DNA from 3 places in the Desulforapulum autotrophicum HRM2 genome. Region 2 is predicted to be linked to each of the others. Evidence: riboswitches for the same ligand, from Rfam matches in the RefSeq annotation. Region 2 holds a riboswitch; each other region holds the start of a gene.
What was found. A riboswitch is a leader RNA that binds a small molecule or an ion and turns the genes downstream of it on or off. The one in region 2 is predicted to bind cobalamin.
Positions count from the first base shown of each region.

Region 1: another riboswitch for cobalamin. It lies ahead of HRM2_RS06040 (hypothetical protein); the one in region 2 lies ahead of HRM2_RS07805 (sodium:solute symporter family protein).
Region 3: another riboswitch for cobalamin. It lies ahead of HRM2_RS03750 (TonB-dependent receptor plug domain-containing protein); the one in region 2 lies ahead of HRM2_RS07805 (sodium:solute symporter family protein).

Region 1 is NC_012108.1:1,378,453-1,382,544, reverse strand. It holds gene HRM2_RS06045 (sensor domain-containing diguanylate cyclase) at 138-1,604, shown strand; gene HRM2_RS06040 (hypothetical protein) at 1,690-1,992, opposite strand; cobalamin riboswitch at 2,130-2,318, opposite strand; gene HRM2_RS06035 (hypothetical protein) at 2,380-3,537, shown strand; gene HRM2_RS06030 (M20 family metallopeptidase) at 3,599-4,092, shown strand, end outside.
Region 2 is NC_012108.1:1,798,343-1,802,434, forward strand. It holds gene HRM2_RS25055 (DUF2284 domain-containing protein) at 1-890, opposite strand, end outside; gene HRM2_RS07805 (sodium:solute symporter family protein) at 897-2,771, opposite strand; cobalamin riboswitch at 2,900-3,128, opposite strand; gene HRM2_RS07810 (putative bifunctional diguanylate cyclase/phosphodiesterase) at 3,195-4,092, opposite strand, start outside.
Region 3 is NC_012108.1:868,271-872,362, forward strand. It holds gene HRM2_RS03745 (helical backbone metal receptor) at 1-47, opposite strand, end outside; gene HRM2_RS03750 (TonB-dependent receptor plug domain-containing protein) at 81-1,994, opposite strand; cobalamin riboswitch at 2,151-2,339, opposite strand; cobalamin riboswitch at 2,443-2,643, shown strand; gene HRM2_RS03755 (sirohydrochlorin cobaltochelatase) at 2,860-3,816, shown strand; gene HRM2_RS03760 (sirohydrochlorin cobaltochelatase) at 4,069-4,092, shown strand, end outside.

The DNA of each region.
Region 1 (4,092 bases), 420 kb from region 2:
CATCCTAATATCTAAATAGATATCAGCATCCTCGATCAAAAGCACTATTTTTTTATATTGAATTCCAGAAAAAAGTCTGTAATAATTTCATCCCTAAAATAGATGTATCATTCAAGGCAGACTGTTCAAGGAGTTTAATGCCACGTAAAAATTATCGGCTCATCATCATCATAAGCCTACTGCTGCTCACGGGGTTCATCGGCACAAGCGTTACAAGCTATCTTGTATCAAGTGCTGCCCTGAACCACCACATCACCCACACAGAACTTCCCCTGACCGGTGACAACGTCTACTCGGAGATCCAGAGGGACCTGCTGAAACCCACTTTTATCGCCTCCCTCATGGCGGCAGACACCTTTCTTCGGGACTGGGTCATCCAGGGAGAAAGGAATCCCCAAAAAATTGCCCGTTACCTTGAAGAAATTAAAGTCAAGTACAACACTTTTTCCAGCTTTTTTGTCTCAGACAACACCAAACAATACTACTACTCAAAGGGCATATTAAAAACCGTTGAAAGACAGGAGTTTCGTGACCAATGGTATTTCCGCATCAAAGACCTTGACACGGACTACGAGATCAACCTGGATCCAGACATGGCCAACCAGGACACCATGACCATTTTCATCAACCACAAGGTATATGACTATGACGGGAACTATATTGGCGCAACAGGGGTGGGCCTTGCCATCCATGCGGTGAAAAAAATGGTCAACACCTACCAGGAACGGTACAATCGTACCATTTTTTTTACGGACAAGGAGGGCAACATCACCCTCCACGGTCAAAATTTTTCAAAACCTGTTAAAAACATCTTTGAGGTCAAGGAAATTGCTGAACACCGCCAGGAAATTCACGCGGGCAGCCCCTTGTCATTTCAATACAAAAAAGACAACAAAAACATCTATGTGAACAACCGGTACATCCCTGAATTTGGCTGGTATCTCTTTGTGGAGCAATGCGGAGATAAGGCCATTGCAAAGGTCCGCAACACCCTTGTGCTAAACCTCGTCTTTTCCTTTGGCATCATCGGCCTGATCCTCATTGTCACCAACCTCACCATTGCCTCGTTTCAAAAACGCCTTACAAAAATGGCGTCAACGGACAAACTCACGGGAGTCTACAACCGCAGAGCCTTTGACATCATCATTGACCAGACCCTCAAGGAGATTCAACGAAAACAGACCCCCCTGTCGATCATCCTGTTTGACCTTGACCACTTCAAACGGGTCAACGATACCTACGGCCATCTGGCAGGCGACTATATCATACAAACGACCGTTGGAACAGCGGCCCGCACCATACGTAACAGCGATATTCTCTGCAGGTGGGGCGGAGAGGAATTTCTCATCCTCCTCAAGGGATGCGACCTTGGGGATGCCATGAAAACAGCGGAAAAGATACGAACGGCTGTGGCATCACAACCCGCCCGATATGGGGACGATCAGATCTGCGTCACCATCAGCGTGGGTGTCACTGAACATACAGGCCAGGACACCAAGGAGACACTTCTCAAACGAGCGGACAAGGCACTTTATCTGGCAAAGGCCAGCGGAAAAAATCGCTGTGAAACAGAGACCGTTCGTCCCGGCCCCATCACCCCCTGATACAGGCGTTTTGTCCCCATGGACAGGTTTCCCCGGCTCACCTTCATGGAATAATCGGGTTCACCCCCTTAGATCCTGGAATGGATCAGTCCAGTACCACGAATTCAGGGTCACTACCCGACCCTTCCACATGGGTTTGCGTCCGGTAAAGCATACCGCCAGGCCCAAACTCATACTCGGGCATCAGACTTATCCCTTGAAGATGGTGCTTTGTCCGATAAAATTTTCCATCCGACCCAAATTTATAATCGGGACACTCGGACCACCCCATGGGATGGGCAATTGTTCGAAAGAGCAACCCATCCCTCATGGTATAAATCGGAAAATTGTCTGTAACGACCCCATTGCTTCCAATCCTGTTGATTTTCAACACATGGTCTTGGTTCATTTTTTTGCCTCCCATAAAAAACAGTTGGGTAAAATGGTTCAAGGCAAACAAAAAACCCCGAACCGATGAATATCGATTCAGGGTATCCCTTTTCTTCTCCTGAATATCGCCAGGCGTTCCCTGTCCACGGGGAGTCCGACATGTCAATCAACCAGGCAGGTCTTCTGACTCACGGATCATTCTAATGGCTGCGTCTTCCCATCGTCTCACAACACGAAAGTGACATATTGCAGCGTTCGTTCCCGTTTACAGCGGCGGGCCCATTCCGGAATTTCACCGGATTCCCTATTATGCTCGAAAAGAGCACCTGATTATGTTTAAATAGATGCAACCCGGATAAAATGTCAACAGTGAAATAATCTTTAACCCAAAACAAGCAGAGAAACCATGGATAAAAACAAATTGTGCATCATTGATGAGACCCTGAGGGAAGGTATGCAACATCGGGGCATGGTATTTTCCTCGAACCAGGCCATGACCGTGCTCAACTTCCAGGAACGCTTAGGCGTTGACATCTGCCAGGCAGGTTATCCCCCAGCCCATGAATCGGAACAGGCAAAGCTCAAACACTTGTCTGCGTCAGCAGTTGAAAAAGGTTATTCCATACGGGTTGCCGCCATGGGCCGGGCATGTCTCGAGGATGTACAAACCCTTTCAGAAACTGGCACTTTGGACTTCCACCTCCATGCCCATGTGTCAAAAGAAAAGTGGAACAGCCCCATGGACCAAGCATTTCCAGACCTTGGAACAACAGTTGAAACAATCAGGGCCAACTGCCCGGGATCCCAAATCTCACTTGCCTTTCTGGACATTGGACGCACCGATCCTGAATTCCTTTCAAGGGCGGCCCTATACCTAATCAAAGAACTCGCCCTGGACATTCTCTCCCTGCCCGATACCTCGGGCATCATGGGCCCCAACCAGGTGCACGACGCCATTGCCCCCATTGCCAGGCTTTCCAGGAACAGTTCCACACGGCTTGCCGTCCACTGCCATAACGACCTTGGCATGGCATCGGCCAACACGGTCATGGGGGTTGTGGCAGGCGCAACCGTTGTTGAAGCCTCCGTGTTCGGCCTTGGGGAGAGAAACGGGCTTGCTGACCTCTACACCACGGCAAGGGTGCTAAAGGATCAGGGGTATGCCCTGGATCTGCGACTTGAAGATGTCGACACCTTCAGGGAATACTACCGTTACATTGATGGGGTATGCCGGCAACAGACAGGGGAACCACTTCTTACCTACAACACCCCCTTTTTCGGGGATGGGGTAAAGACCCATGTGGCAGGTACCCATGGCGGTTCAGGGTTTGGCCTTGGCGGCGAGGAAAAAATATTTCTAAATGTTTTGTGCGGCCAAAGGCTGGTGAAGCAGTACCTTGACCAGAAACAGATTCCCCATGACCTAAGTGGACTTGCGTCACTGACCCAGTCGATAAAAAGGGAAAGCGCACGTTTGCACCGGCGCCTTGAGCACAATGAGATCGCAGCCCTTGCCGCAGCACCTGCCCTGAAAAATTGGGTTGACGAAAATGCAAGGGAGTAATAAAAAGGCCTTTTATCAACTTTAACTGTTGGTTTTTTAAGCCATACAGGAGCCATCCCCCATGAACAGGTATAAGGATGAGATCATCCCCCTTTTAAAAGAGCTGATTGAATTTAAGAGCACGGCCTCAAGACCCATAGAAATCAGCAGGTGTGCAGACTTTATTGAAACCTACGTCAAACAGACCGGTGCCCGATATACAAGAATTGACCACAACAACATTCCCTCCATCCTTGTCACCCCAAAAGGCAAAGTAACCCCGGTGCTTCTCATGGCCCACTTTGACGTTGTGGAGGCTGAGGACCCTCTTTTTACCGCCGTTGAAAACCAGGGGAATCTCTATGGCAGGGGCAGCAATGACGACAAATATGCAGTGGCCGTCTGCCTTGTTCTGTTAAAAAAATGGATGGCAACCCTTGAAAAAAATCAGCAGAGCCAGGCCCATCTCCCCTTTGGCATCCTGATCACCGGCGATGAGGAGACAGGCGGTTATGACGGGGCCCAATACGCATTGAGACAGGTCAAGGCCAATTTTGCCATTGCCCTTGACGGCGG
Region 2 (4,092 bases):
GTGTTGAGCATCATGGAGAGATCATAGAGGGCGCCTTTCTGGGGTGATCTGCCCGACCGGTCTGGAAAATAGTCGTGGATGATTACCATACCGCCAGGTTTGAGCAGTGAGACGGCCCGCTGGAGAAGCTGTTTTGCCTCATCCGGGCCATAGGCATGGAGAAAATTACTCAACACGACCAGACCGAATTTCTGGTGGAATTCATGGCTTCTGAAGTCCCCGGACAGGGGGGTGATCCTGTCCCAGGCCTGGGGTTCAGGATAAATCTTTCGGGCCGCTTCAATCACCTCTTCAAGGTCGAAAACCACGGCCCTGGTTCCCGGGATTCGTGCCAGAATCGACCGGGCAAGGCTGCCAGATCCGCCGCCCACATCCAGGATCGGGCCCATGGCATCCTGTCTTGCCGCAAGATCGGCAATTTCCGGCGCTTTTTGTTTTACCAGGGTGTCCATGGCTTCTACATACCGTTGGTTGCGTTGTTTGTAGTCGAGGTCCTCGCCCTTGTGTCGCCCCTGGCAGGAGACCTTGTCCGAGAGTTTTTCCCAGTTGGAGGCCATGTACTTCCGGTAGAGGAAAAAAGCCCCCATGTAGCCTTCCCTGTCTGGTACGAGAAAGCGGGAGGCGACCTGGGCGTTGTACCAGTGGTCCCTGTCATGGCCAACAAGGGCCATTCTTTCCATGGCCCTGAGCAGTCGGAACAACTCTGCTTCACGGCAATCCATGGCAGAGGCAAGGTCGTCAAGGGTGGAGATGCCCTGGTCCAGGAACTTGAAAATTTCAAGCTCCAGGGCGGTAAACAGCACCTGGGAATACCAGTAGGCCGTGGACAGATCTTCCAGGTACTGAAAATCGTGGTGGGCCGGATCAGCGTTTGTAAAATCCTTTTTCATGGATGGCTACCCTTTGACCACTGTGAGAATTTCGGTGTAGGCATGGGCCATGTCCTGTTTCACCCTTTCCAGGCTGTTGGTCTCGGCTTCCGCCTCCAGCCACAGGGTGGCGTTGGTTGCTCCCCGGGAGACTGAAACACACGAGAGGATGTCCGGGTGGGTGATGCGTCGGATGGATTCCCGGCCCGACGCCGACACCCAGTGTTCCCTTGAACCCTGAAGGTTATCGACAAAGTTTTTCCACTCAAGGGTGCCAAGGATGTCGCAGCTCAGGTGGAGGGTGGTTCGGTTGCCCCGGGGGCGTTCCTGGATCAAGTCAAGGATCTCCGGTGCTGCCATGGCCGTGGCCGGTGTTGCCATGGCCGTGGTCAATTTTTCTGCTTCGTTTTTGAAGAACAGGGCCAGCCTCACCCGGGAGGTGGGGGCCGTTGAAAGGCTGACACCCACAAACACAAGGCCGCTTACCGCCATGGACAGGATCACCCCGTGTCCCATGAGTATCGGGTGAATTGTTTCCAGGAACGGAGGCGCCATGGGCGGTGTTTTTGCAAGGTCCAGGATCACCAGGCCGGACTGAATGATGAAACCGGTTACCATGGAGGCCACGGCACCCTGGCCGGTGGCCCGGCGCCAGTATAGTCCGCCCATGAGGGCAAAAAAATAGGAGGCGCTTGCAATAAAGGTGGCGATGTGGATGGCGTCGATGATGGAGCCGATGAAGAACGATCCCAGTGTGGCAAAGACGATGATGATCACCACGCTGATCCGGTTGACCACAAGCATCTGCTTCATGGTGGCCCCGGGGTGAAGGTAGCGCTGGAAGATGTCCCTGGAGATGCACGAGGCCCCTGAGGTGGCAAAGGTGTCTGTGCATGACATGGCGGCCGTGGCAAGGCCCACGGCGCTCAGGGCCAGGATGAATCCAGAAAAATTGTGGTCCATGATAAAGGTGAGAAGGGCGGGTTCGGCCCTGGCCATTCCCATGGGAAATCCTGCACCGGCAATCTCGGGATAGATGGTGTTGAGGCCCAGGGCCAGGAAGGCGCAGCCGGCAAACACAACGGTAACAAGAACCGATCCCAGGAACATGCCGTTCCTGGCACTGCGTTCATCCGTGGCTGCCCATACCTTCTGCCACTGGTCCTGTTCCGTGATCCAACCGGGAATGATGGCGATGGAAAAGATCAGGATCATGGGTAAGCCGATGGAACCGGGGTTCCACCAGTTGTCGGGCACGGATGTCAACAGTGCTGCAACCGGTTCGGCAGTGAGGGTTCCTGCGCTGGTCATTACCACCCCAGCCATGATGAGGACAAAGAGGGTCAGGCAAAGGAACTGGATGATGTCTGTTGCAATCACAGCAGAGAGCCCACCCATGGTGACGTAGATGGAGACGGCAAGGGCGACGATCAGGGCCGACATCAAAGGAGAGACGCCGTAGAAGGTGGAAAGCACCATGGCAAAGCCCTTGATATCTGCCACGGCAAACAGGATCATCACAACGGTGATGATGATGGCAACGGGCAGTCGCAGATAGCTGCCATAGCGAAGCTCCAGAAGTTCGGGCTGGGTGATGGCGGGCAGGCCTTTTATTTTCCTGACAAACAGGCCGATGGCGAACAGGGCGATGATGTTGGGTGCCACAAATCCCCAGACAGATCCCATGCCCAGGAGCATGAAAAAACCGATAACGGCCAGGATGCCGCCGGCGGTGAGCCAGGATGCCGCAGCCGAACAACCGATGGATAGCATCCCGGCATTTTTTCCGGCAAGAAAGAAATCGGTCTGGGTTTGCTGTCGTTTGTTGAAGTACCACCCCACGCTTATGAGCAGGGCGGTATAGGCAAAAAGCAGGCACAGAAACAGTTGATATGGGTTCATATCTTCTCCAGTCGGATGGAAGCCTGGGCGGTTGCCGGGGCGATCCTCCGAACGATACTGTGTGCCAGCATAAAAAATCCCCAGCTGACACACGATCAGCCCGGGGATTTACCATCTCTCCGAGAACGTCTGTTTTTGCCTGTCTGGCAGGTATTCTGACTCGTGGATCATCCTAATGGCCGCGTCTTCCCGTGCTGGTTCGTTCTTTAAACCTGCAGCACAGTGACCGGTTGCGGCGGTCGTCCTCACTCACAGCGGCGGGTCCGTCCCGGAATTAAACCGGGTTCCCTGCAGGGTCTGAACCTTTGTCAGGCCCCGGCCTTCCCAGGGGAAGGCACCAGAAAGCGTCTCTTTTTTTAAAATACTGAACACGCTTGTTGTTCAGATCGTACAAGGGCTCATACCCCACACACCATGATTTTGTCAAGCAGGAAAAGGCGGAACATCATCACCGGTATTCTCCAGATTTTTTTCAAGAGAAAAGGCTTTTTGAAAAAAAACTTCAACCTGCTGAGTTGACAGTGGTTTACTGAACAGGTAGCCTTGAACCTCCTGACACTGTTTTACACGCAGGAAATCAACCTGGCCTGTGGTTTCAACGCCTTCGGCAATTAATCTCAGGTTCATGCCTTCAGCCATGGCAATAATGGCGGTGATGATGGACTGATCTCTTTTGCCGATGGCAATGCCGTCGACAAAGGTTTTATCAATTTTCAAGCAGTCAATGGGGATTTCTTTCAGGCGACTCATGCTTGAATAACCGGTGCCAAAGTCATCAATGGCAATCCGGATGTTCATTTTTTTCAGTGCATGCAGGATGTTGGTGGTTTCCGGCACGTTTTTTACCAGAAGGCTTTCGGTTATTTCGATTTCCAGATATTGGGGATCCAGGGTTGTTTCTTCAAGTATGCTTTTGACCATATTCAGGAAATCAGTATGGGTAAACTGATTCACGGAAACATTAACGGCAATCCGCTGCAGGGGTAATCCCTGATCCAGCCAGGTCCTGGTCTGCCTGCAGGCCGTTCGCATGACCCATTCACCAATGGCCACTATCATCCCGTTTTCTTCGGCTATGGAGATGAACTCAATTGGCGGAACATTTCCCAACTCCCAGTTATGCCAGCGCAGCAGAGCTTCAGCACCACATACCTCTCCTGTGACCAGATCGAACTGTGGCTGGTAGTGCAGGGCAAACTCACCCCGCCCCAGGGCCTGCCTGAGATGATTCTCAATGGTCATTCGTTTCAATGCATCGGCATTCATGGACTGCTCATAAAAACTGAACATATTAGGACCCATGCGTTTGGAAAAATACATG
Region 3 (4,092 bases), 930 kb from region 2:
ACCATGATAATGGCTTTCAATGTCGTCATTGATGCTTTTTTGTTCATTGTTTTACTCCTGCTGCAGGTGGGACATCCATATCAATAGGTCAGCTTGATACCGGCATAGGCGGACACACCGGCCCTGGCGTAGCTGAAAGCCTCTTCATAATATTCGTCAAAGAGGTTGTCCACCCGGCCAAACAGCTCAACATGGTCGTTGAATGTCCAGGAGGCTGCCAGGTTAACCAGGGTGTAGGCATCCAGGGTGCCAACGGCATTGCCATTCTTGTCGTATGCAGAGGAGGAAGCCTTTCGGTCATCCACCCACTGAACCTCCAGGTTCAAGAGGCCCTTGTCCAGAAATCCATACCGGGTGTTCAAAGATACCTTGTTTTCAGGACGGCGAACCAGCGCCTCACCATCTGGATCTTCAGTGTCCGTATAGGTATAACTGAGCATGAATCCCAGGGTGTCCATGGGATCCCAGCCGGTAAAAAATTCAACACCCTGGGTCTGGGTCTCACCATCGGCCTGGGTGTATGTCCAGGTGGTTGTGTCAAAGTCGATGCGGTTGTCATAATCCATGGAAAAGTAGGTGACGCCCATGGTAAGGGTGTTATTCATGAGCTTTTGTTCAAGGCCGATATCCCATCCATCGCTCTCTTCGGCATCAAGATCGGCATTGCCATAGTTGGGATCATACAGTTCGTAAAGGGATGGTGCACGGAAACCTGTGCCATAGCTTGCCTTGAGGGTGGTGCCGGTGGCGGAGATGGTGTAGGCGGGTGCCACTCTATAGGTTGCCTTATTGCCAAAGGTTTCATGGTCATCCACACGCACGCCAGCAATGATAACCAGATTGTCCACGGCAAGGAATTGATCCTGGATCCAGTAGCTTTTGGTATCCACTGTTTTTTCATCAAACTTTGACGCCCAGGTTCCAAAGGACTCTGATTCCATGCTCTCTTCATAGTAGGATGCACCAATGGAGAGTACGTGGGAATTAAAGTTTAAGTCCCCCTGCCATGAAACGGTTTGAGTGTCACCATCGTAGGTGGATGTTTTGTCACCGTCTTCAAAATAATCTCTATCCTGCTGACTCATCTGCCAGGTGAGCTTTGAAGTCAGAAAGTTATTGAAAAATCTATTGTTGATGTCTACCTTGCCGAAGGTCTGCCTGGAGTCGGTATTGGCATCACCATCTTCAGCATAGCCGCCCCAGTTGTATGCATCCGTGTCCACGTCCGAGTCAATATGGCGCAGGACTGCGCTGATGTTAAAATCGTCTGTGATGGAAACACCTGCATTGGCGGACAGGGTCATGTTCTCGTACCCGTCATCTTCGTCGGTGCTTGTCCCCTGGGGAATATCGTTGTTCGCATCGTTGGCAACGGAGTAACCGTCGATCCGGGTCTTTGATGCTGAAATGGCAAAGTTGACCTTGTCTGTTGCACCCGCGGCGCTGGCTCCAGCCTTCCATGTGCCATAGGAGCCTGCTTCAAATTTTGCCGACGCAGAAGGTGCTTTCTTTCCTTTCTGGGTGATGATGTTGATGACACCGGCGGTGGCATTACTGCCGTACATGACGCTCATGGCCCCACGAATAACTTCGATCCGTTCGATGTTGTCCACATTGATATTGCCAATATCCGCCCCCCTGCTAGCCCCGGAAACATCGTTGATCATGATGCCGTCAATGAGTATCAATGTGTTCTTTGAGTCAGCCCCCCGGGTGAACACAGAGGTCGCTGTGCCGGGACCACCGCTGGAAACCAGGCTGATACCTGGTACTGTTTTCAGTAATTCTGCCACACTGTTCAGGTGCTTTGCCTGGATTTCGTCGGATGTGATGACCGTGACGCTGTTTCCGCCTACTTTATCCAGGGATATTTCTGTACGGGTGGCCGAGACGACCATCTCGTCCATGTCCATACTTCTTTCTTCGGCCATTGCCGTCTGGGCAATGGACAGGCACAGTAACAAACCTGCCAGACACACCATGTTTCTTTTCATTCTTCTGCCTCCTTTAAAAGCAATCGGATTAAAAAAAATATAAAAAATTCAAGTGGCCGGGACGTTCAATATAAAAAGCCCCTAACCGATGGGTATCGATCAAGGGCTTCCCTTTCTGTCCTTATGATCACTGATGGATCCCGTTACCATGGGTATCTCATCCCTGTGAATCAGGCAGGTCTTCTGACTTTGGATCATTCTACTTGCCAGGCCTTCCCATGGCGCTCCACAGTGGCATTCTCTGGCGTTCGTCCCCGTATACAGCGGCGGGCCCGTTCCGGAATTAAACCGGATTCCCTTTTTACCCATGCATTTTAAATGGGTACCTGATTCACCGATTCAAGTATCAAGGAGACAGAAGGGTGTCAAGAAAATATCAGTCATATTTTTATTGACAAAAAAACAACTTTGCTCTTATTACTATCAATCGTAGAAAGGGCAGCGTTTTTTTGCAGCCCGCTTTTAAGGTGCTCAACAGCTTAAAATGGGAATCCTGTGGAATTCAGGAACGAGCCCGTCGCTGTAATCGGGGACGAAAACCGCAAATTGCCACTGTTTTTTTAAAAAATGGGAAGGCGCGGTTTGCATGAAGTTCATGCGTATAGGATGATCCGAAAGTCAGAAGACCTGCCTTGAGAGTTGTCTCTATTTCCATGGACCGGGAATGGGACGGATCGTTTATTTATGGGAAAAAGGATCCCCTGATCACATCAGGGGTTTCAATACGGGATTCCCTGCCTTGATTTCAAGGCAGGGAATTTTTATTTTTATGACCTGGTACGTGTTTGAAATGATTTTTATTTAGGCGGGCAGATATGAATTGTGTTGAGCATCAGGGTCTCTTTTTTAAAGGAAAAGTTTAAAAATGATTAAGAAAATCGGTTGTTTTATTTTCTCATTGGTTGTTTTGCTCGCATTGACGTCTGTTGCTTCTGCCTCGGAATCCCAGAAAAAAGCCATTGTGCTTGCAAGTTTCGGTACCTCATATCCAGATGCGTTAAAATCACTTATCAACATTGGTGAATTGGTAAGAAACGAGAATCCAGGGGTTGTTGTAAAGCACGCATTTACTTCCAATATCATCAGAAAAATCTGGCAGGAACGTCAAACGGATACGGCCTTTCAATCGGAAAATAAGGGCGTCCCAGAAGAATTTCTGTATATAAAAAATCCCCTTGCAACCATTGCAGATCTTCAAAATGAGGGCTACAGAACCATTGTTGTTCAACCCACCCATGTTTATGCCGGTGAAGAATTTGCTGACCTTAAATCCTATGTTGCAGGCTTTAACAGCATAAAGACCCTGAAAGCTAAATTCATGCCCTTTGATAAACTTGTCCTTGGAAGGCCTGCCCTTGGTGAGCCTGGAAAGAGCCCTGATTACCATGAAGACATTGAAATCGCTGCAAAGGCCCTTGCCGAAGATGTTGCATATGCTAAATCCCGTGGTGCCGCTCTTGTTTATATGGGGCATGGAAATGAATATTTTTCCACTGGGGTCTATGCAGAACTGCAGGACCAGATGCGCAGGATGTATCCAGATGTAAATATTTTTATCGGAACCGTTGAAGGTTTCCCCTCCCTGGATACGGTTACCCAGGGGCTCAAGCACACCAATGTTAAAAAAATTGTTTTAAAACCGTTGATGGTTGTTGCCGGTGACCATGCCAATAATGATATGGCAAGTGACGAAGAGGATTCATGGAAAACGATTTTTACGAAAATGGGTATAACTGTTGAGTGCATTGTCAAAGGTCTGGGCGAAAATGATCAATGGGTCAAGATCTATGGCCAGCATATCAAGGACATAATCAACGAGTAAAGTAATCATTCAGCACCCGATATGATGGGGGGATTAAATCCCTCCATCATTTATCAAAAATTGCAGGCACGACCCGAGTTGAATGTACCGTGCGTTCCTGCCGCAGCCAGTTTACAGACACGGACAACACCCGAAAAGATAAGATTGATGCCTATACAACTGCGGACACCAAGATCATTCAACCGTTTTTGATTCGATCTAAATCCGGTGAGGTGTATGTCCATCTCATCAACATCTTTGATAAGGTATTAGATGATGAAAACACCTATTGTTTTA